Blastococcus colisei: one gene and its partner. The protein of the gene in region 2 interacts with the protein of the main gene of each other region in a pairwise test. Links are inferred from orthologs where the notes say so. Each region holds a gene or a part of one and is shown on either strand. Other genes may lie near its edges. The genes, in order: ftsZ and rlmN.

Region 1 (3,260 bases), 1.7 Mb from region 2 along the record:
AGGCGGCGGTGGCCCTGGTCGCCGTCGGCGTCCTCGCCTGGCTGCTGCTCGCCGGGCCGGTGCTCGCGGTGCGCGACGTGCACGTGGACGGGCTGGTCACCCTCCCCGCCGATCAGGTGCAGGAGGTCGCCGGCATCGGCGACGGGACGCCGCTGCTGCGCGTCGACGTCGAGGCCGCCGAGGTGCGGGTGGCCCGGCTGCCGCAGGTCGCCGAGGTGGAGGTCACCCGGAACTGGCCCGACAGCGTCGTCATCACCGTCGTGGAACGGGTGCCGGTCGCCGTTGTCGGCGAGCCGGGACGCCGGTCGCTCGTCGACGCCGAGGGCGTGCTCTTCGACATGGTGACCGGCAGCACCCCCGACGGGGTCGTGCCGCTCGATGTCGCCTCGCCCGGGCCGCAGGATCCGGCCACGCTCGCCGGCATCGCCGCGGTGAGCGCGCTGCCGGCCGACGTCCGGGCCCAGGTGTCCGGGGCGGCCGCGGCCTCTCCCGACGACATCTCGCTGACGCTGACCGACGGGACGCTCGTGCGCTGGGGCGACGCGTCGGAGTCGCGGGCGAAATCCGCGGCGCTGGTCGGGCTGCTCGAGGAGATCGACGCCGGCGGCCTCGAGCCGGCCGGGACGATCGACGTCAGCACCCCCGACGCGGTGGTGCTCCGCTAGGAGAAGGACCCCGCGTCCCCCCATCCCTCGCACGCTCGGGCGGGCCCCTGACGCGGGGCCGTTCCATCCGCTGCCGGTCGCGGACGGTGTGCCCGCGGTTCCGGACCGCTCCACCGGGCCTGGCGGACCGACACGCCGCGGTCCGCGACACGCCCGACACGCAACATCTCTTTTGCGAGTTCCCGACCCAGGGAGCTCACAGGGTCTGCACCCCGGCATGAGACGTTTTCGGGGCGGGTCGTCACAGCTAGTGGTGTCGATGTGACCAACGGGTCGCCAGGGAACGGTGCGAAACGAGGCTACCGACACGCCGACCCGCGGAGGGTGCTTGTAGGGCCTCTCCGGGCCCACCTAACTTCATCTCCGTCGACCGAGTTGACATAACTGTAAGGCTGAACTTGAGGATGAGGGTCCAGTTGGGGAGCGCCGCATGACACCTCCGCACAACTATCTAGCGGTCATCAAGGTCGTCGGCATCGGCGGCGGCGGGGTGAACGCGGTCAATCGCATGATCGAGGTCGGCCTCAAGGGGGTCGAGTTCATCGCGATCAACACCGACGCGCAGGCGCTGCTGATGAGCGACGCCGACGTCAAGCTCGACGTCGGCCGTGAGCTCACCCGTGGCCTGGGCGCCGGCGCCCAGCCCGACGTGGGCCGTCAGGCCGCCGAGGACCACCGCGAGGAGATCGAGGAGGTCCTCAAGGGGGCCGACATGGTCTTCGTGACGGCGGGCGAGGGCGGCGGCACCGGTACCGGTGGGGCGCCCGTCGTGGCATCCATCGCGCGCAAGCTCGGCGCCCTGACCATCGGCGTGGTCACCCGCCCGTTCGCCTTCGAGGGCAAGCGGCGCGCGGTCCAGGCCGAGTCGGGCATCGAGGAGCTGCGCAACGAGTGCGACACGCTGATCGTGATCCCGAACGACCGGCTGCTGCAGCTGGGCGATCGCAACGTCAGCGTGATGGACGCCTTCCGCACCGCCGACCAGGTGCTGCTGTCCGGTGTCCAGGGCATCACCGACCTGATCACCACGCCCGGCCTGATCAACCTGGACTTCGCCGACGTGAAGTCGGTGATGTCGGGGGCGGGCTCGGCGCTGATGGGCATCGGCAGCGCGCGCGGCGACAATCGCGCGCTGCTGGCCGCCGAGCAGGCGATCGCCAGCCCGCTGCTCGAGGCGTCGATGGAGGGCGCCCACGGGGTGCTCCTCTCGATCTCCGGGGGCTCGGACCTGGGCCTGTTCGAGATCAACGAGGCGGCCTCGCTGGTGTCCGACGCCGCGCACGCCGACGCCAACATCATCTTCGGCGCCGTCATCGACGACGCCCTCGGTGACGAGGTGCGGGTCACCGTCATCGCCGCCGGCTTCGACAGCGGCCGTCCCACCCGCAAGGACGCCACCACCGCCGGAGTCGTCGGTGGGGCACCGGCAGGGGCTGCCGCCGCACCCGCCGGCCTGCCGCCGTACCGGCGGCCGATGACCCCGGCGGCCAACCAGCCGGCGGGGGAGCGGCGGGTCGTCCCGCAGGCGACCCAGGCAGCACCTGCCGCGCCGGCGAACGACGCCGCCCCGGCGGGGCCCGCGGCGACGTCGTCCCGTCCCGCCCCGGCGGTGAACGGCGGGGGCATCACCGTGCCTCCGCTGCCGCCGATCCCGGGGCCGGTCGCCGGGCGGCGCCCGCTGTCCAACGAGGACTTCGAGGAAGAGCTGGACATCCCGGAGTTCCTCAAGCAGTGAGCGGCACGCGTGCAGCCAGGGCTGCCGGATGAGCTCCACCCCGGCCGCCCCGCCGGCGGTACGGCCCCGACGGGTCGTCACCGACCGGCGGGGCGGCCGGTCCCGTTCTCCGTACGACTCCTTCAACCTCGGCGACCACGTCGGCGACGACGCGGCCGACGTCGCCGCCAACCGCAGCCGGGTCGCGCGCGAACTGTCCGTGCCCGAGGACCGGCTGGTCTGGATGTCGCAGGTGCACGGCACCGGCGTCGCGATCGTCGACGGGCCCCCGAGCGGTCCGGTGCCCGACACCGACGCGCTCGTGACCGCCACGCCCGGCCTGGTCCTCTGTGTCCTCGTCGCCGACTGCGTCCCGGTGTTGCTGGCCGAGCACGACACCGGTGTGGTCGCCGCTGTGCACGCCGGCCGCGAGGGGGTCCGGCGGGGAGTGCTGCCCGCCGCCCTCTCGACCATGGCGAGCCTGGGAGCCCGTGCGCGGCACGTGACGGCGCTGCTCGGCCCCGCGGTGTGCGGTGCCTGCTACGAGGTCCCGGAGCACATGCAGGCCGACGTCGCCCGCGTCGCGCCGTCCGCCGCGGTGCCGACCCGGCGCGGGACCCCCGGTCTCGACCTTCGGGCCGGCGTCGAGGAGATCCTCCGCAGGGCAGGGATCCCGGAGGTGGTCCAGGACCCCCGGTGCACCGTGGAGGACCCGCATCTGTTCTCCCATCGACGCGACGGCGTCACCGGGCGGCAGGCCGGCATCGTCTGGCTCGGCTGAATCACGGTCGGGCGCTTCCTCCGGGCTGGGAGGATGCGGGCATGGCCGGACTCGAAGAGAACCTGCACGCGGTCCGGGTGCGCATCGCCGCCGCCGCGCG
Region 2 (3,249 bases):
CGTGGACCTCGGGGGCTTCGCGGCGGTGGTGGACGCAGCCGGGGGGCTCGAGGTCGACGTCCCGGCACCCGTGCGCGACCCCCAGGCCGGACTGGAACTGCCGTCCGCCGGCCGCCAGCACGTCGATGGGCGCACGGCACTGGCCATGGTGCGGTCCCGCCATCCCGAAGAACTGGTCGACGGGGCGTGGACGCCTGCCACCGTGGACCCCGACGGGCGCGCTGCGATGGCGGGAACGGTGCTCGGGGCACTGACCGACACCGTGCGCCGCTCGGCGGCCTCGCCCTGGCGTGCCCATGCGCTCGCGTGGTCGGCGTCGGCCGCCCTCACGATGGACCGCCACACCGGGCTGGCGGACCTCGGTTCCCTGCTCCGCGCCGATCTGGGCCGCCCGGTCGTGCTGCCCGTCGGCGAGCCCGTCGGGGGCACGGTCACGCGGTTCGCCACCCCCGAGACCCACGCCGCGGTGGAGGCTGCCGGCATGTCATGCGCCGGGTGACCGCTCAAGCGATGGTGACGCCGATCAAGGAGCCGATCGCGTACGTGACGCCCGCTGCCAAGGCGCCGAACAGCATCTGGCGGAGGCCGGCGAACCACCACGGGCGCGGGGTGAATCGCGAGGACAGCGCACCGGCCGCCAGGAGGCCGAGACCGCCGAGCAGCAGCGCGGCCCACAGCACGGAGAAGCCGAGCAGGTAGGGCAGCAGCGGCAGCAGGGCACCGGCCGCGAAGGTGAGGAACGAGGAGACCGCCGCCGTCATCGGGGACGGCTTGTCCTCCGGGCTGAGCCCCAGCTCGGCGACGACGTGCAGCCGCAACGCCGTCTCCGGATCGCGGGAGAGCTGGACGGCGACCTTGCGTGCCAGCTGATCGTCGACACCCCGCACGCGCAGCATCTCGACCAGCTCCGCGAGCTCTCCCTGGGGGTTGCGCTCGAGCTCGCGGCGCTCCTTCTCCACCTCGAGGTCGAGCTGCTCGTTCTGCGTCTTCACCGACGTGTACTCGCCCAGCGCCATGGAGATCGCCCCGGCGACCATGCTGGCCGTCCCGGCCAGCACGATGGCGCGCGGCGTGCCGCCGCCACCCCCGACGCCGGCCACCAGCGCGGTGTTCGTGACCAGGCCGTCCATGGCCCCGAAGACGGCGGCCCGCAACCAGCCACCGGAGACGTCGGCGTGGCTGTGCTCGTGCGCCTCGGCCTCCGGAGCGGCGGTCACTCGTCGCCCTCGGCGCCCAGCTCCACCGGCGGCTCCACCGACGGCACCGGCACGGCGACACTCGGGACGCCTGCCACCTGGTCCGCGGCGGCGAGCTGGCCGCAGGCGCCGTCGATGTCCTGCCCGCGGGTGTCCCGGACCGTCGTCGCGACGCCGGCGGCGCGCAGCCGGGCGACGAACTCGCGCTGCGCGGGCAGCGGGCTGGCGTCCCAGGGGCTGCCCGGGGTCGGGTTCAGCGGGATGAGGTTCACGTGCGCGAGCTTCCCGGCCAACAGCCTGCCCAGGAGGTCCGCCCGGAACGGCTGGTCGTTGACGTCGCGGATCAGCGCGTACTCCACCGAATACCGGCGGCCGGTCTTCCGCGCGTAGGCGTCGGCGGCGTCGATGACCTCGCCGACCTTCCAGCGGGTGTTGATCGGCACCAGGGTGTCGCGCAGCTCGTCGTCGGGGGCGTGCAGGCTGACCGCCAGCGTGACGTTGCGCCCTTCCTCGGTGAGCCGCCGGATCGCCGGTACCAGCCCGACGGTCGACACCGTCACCGAGCGCTGGGACAGGCCGAGCCCGTGCGGGGCGGGGGTGAGCAGCGCGTCCAGGGTCTTCCGGACACGCGGGTAATTGGCCAGCGGCTCGCCCATGCCCATGAAGACGACGTTGGACAGCCGCCCCGGGCCGCCGTCGAGCTCGCCGTTGGCCATCGCCGCGGCCGCGGCGACCGCCTGCCCGATGATCTCGGCGGCGGACAGGTTGCGGGTGAGTCCCTGCTGGCCGGTGGCGCAGAACGGGCAGGCCATGCCGCACCCGGCCTGGCTGGAGATGCAGACGGTCGCCCGGTCGGGATAGCGCATCAGCACGCTCTCGACGAGCGCGCCGTCGTGCAGCCGCCACAGGGTCTTGCGGGTGCGCCCGTTGTCGGCGGTCTGGTGCCGGACGACGGTCAGCAAGCCGGGCAGCAGCGCCTCGGCGAGCGCCTCCCGGGCGTCGGCCGGGAGGTCGGTCATCTGCGCCGGGTCCGCCACGCCGCGGTAGAAGTGCCGGGCCAGCTGGTCGGCCCGGAAGGCCGGCTGCCCGAGCTCGGCGACCGCCGCGCGGGCCTCCTCGCGGGTGAGGTCGGCGAGGTGGCGCGGGGGGATCCCCCGGCGGGGGGCGTCGAAGACGAGGGGGAGGGCAGTCATGGCGTCGCCCATGGTCCCACTACCGTGCGCCGGGTGACGAAGCCCGAGACGGACCTCACCCCGCCGGAGGCCGTCCTCGACTCGGTCGGGGTGGGCCCGTGGAGCGGATCGTGGCCCAACGATCCCCGGTTCGACCCCGAACTCCTCGAGCACGGCGACCGGCGCAACGTCGTCGACCGCTACCGGTACTGGACCGTCGAGGCGATCGTGGCAGACCTCGACACCCGCCGGCACCCCTTCCACGTGGCCATCGAGAACTGGCGGCACGACCTGAACATCGGCACCGTCGTCCGGACGGCGAACGCGTTCCTCGCCGAGGCCGTGCACGTCGTCGGGAAGAAGCGCTGGAACCGGCGCGGCGCGATGGTGACCGACAGATATCAGCACGTCCGGCACCACCCCGACGTCGCTGAGCTGGTCGCCTGGGCCCGGACGGCGGACCTGCCGCTCCTGGCCGTCGACAACCTGCCGGGAGCCCGGCCGCTGGAGACGGCCGGGCTGCCGAGGGCCTGCGTGCTGCTGTTCGGGCAGGAGGGCACCGGCCTGTCGCAGGAGGCCCGTGACGCCGCGGACGGGGTGCTCTCCATCGCCCAGTACGGCTCCACCCGGTCGATCAACGCGGGGGTGGCTGCGGGCATCGCCATGCACGCGTGGATCCGACAACACGCGGTGTAGGCCGACAGGGTGCGCGGATGCGCACCTCCAGGACTCGGAAGTGCGCATCCGCGCACTACTGCCGGAGCGGATGGGGCGTCAGCGCCTCCGGGCGATGACGGCGAGCAGGCCGAGGATCACCAGGTCGACGGCCATGAACCCGAGCGCCTCCACCTCGTCGTACGCAGTGAGCTTCACCAGCCCGA

What was found.
Region 1: the proteins of rlmN (region 2) and ftsZ interact in binary tests that used the Escherichia coli proteins (3 or more experiments, as listed by UniProt). The link is inferred for Blastococcus colisei from one-to-one orthologs.

What each region holds. Positions count from the first base shown.
Region 1 is NZ_VFQE01000001.1:2,978,871-2,982,130, reverse strand. The notes cover bases 298-3,247. They hold ftsZ (cell division protein FtsZ), read left to right. Parts: upstream 298-1,095; coding sequence 1,096-2,400; downstream 2,401-3,247. Other genes in these bases: FHU33_RS14125 (YggS family pyridoxal phosphate-dependent enzyme), read left to right, coding at 3,202-3,247; pgeF (peptidoglycan editing factor PgeF), read left to right, coding at 2,429-3,160; FHU33_RS14140 (cell division protein FtsQ/DivIB), read left to right, coding at 298-665. Outside these bases: more of FHU33_RS14140, read left to right, coding at 1-297; more of FHU33_RS14125, read left to right, coding at 3,248-3,260. UniProt on the Escherichia coli protein: Essential cell division protein that forms a contractile ring structure (Z ring) at the future cell division site. The regulation of the ring assembly controls the timing and the location of cell division.
Region 2 is NZ_VFQE01000001.1:1,307,600-1,310,848, reverse strand. Bases 302-3,240 are described here. They hold rlmN (dual-specificity RNA methyltransferase RlmN), read right to left. Parts: upstream 2,390-3,240; coding sequence 1,214-2,389; downstream 302-1,213. Other genes in these bases: FHU33_RS06265 (hypothetical protein), read right to left, coding at 3,143-3,240; FHU33_RS06270 (TrmH family RNA methyltransferase), read left to right, coding at 2,423-3,064; FHU33_RS06280 (VIT1/CCC1 transporter family protein), read right to left, coding at 504-1,217; FHU33_RS06285 (LCP family protein), read left to right, coding at 302-499. In the rest of the region: more of FHU33_RS06285, read left to right, coding at 1-301; more of FHU33_RS06265, read right to left, coding at 3,241-3,249.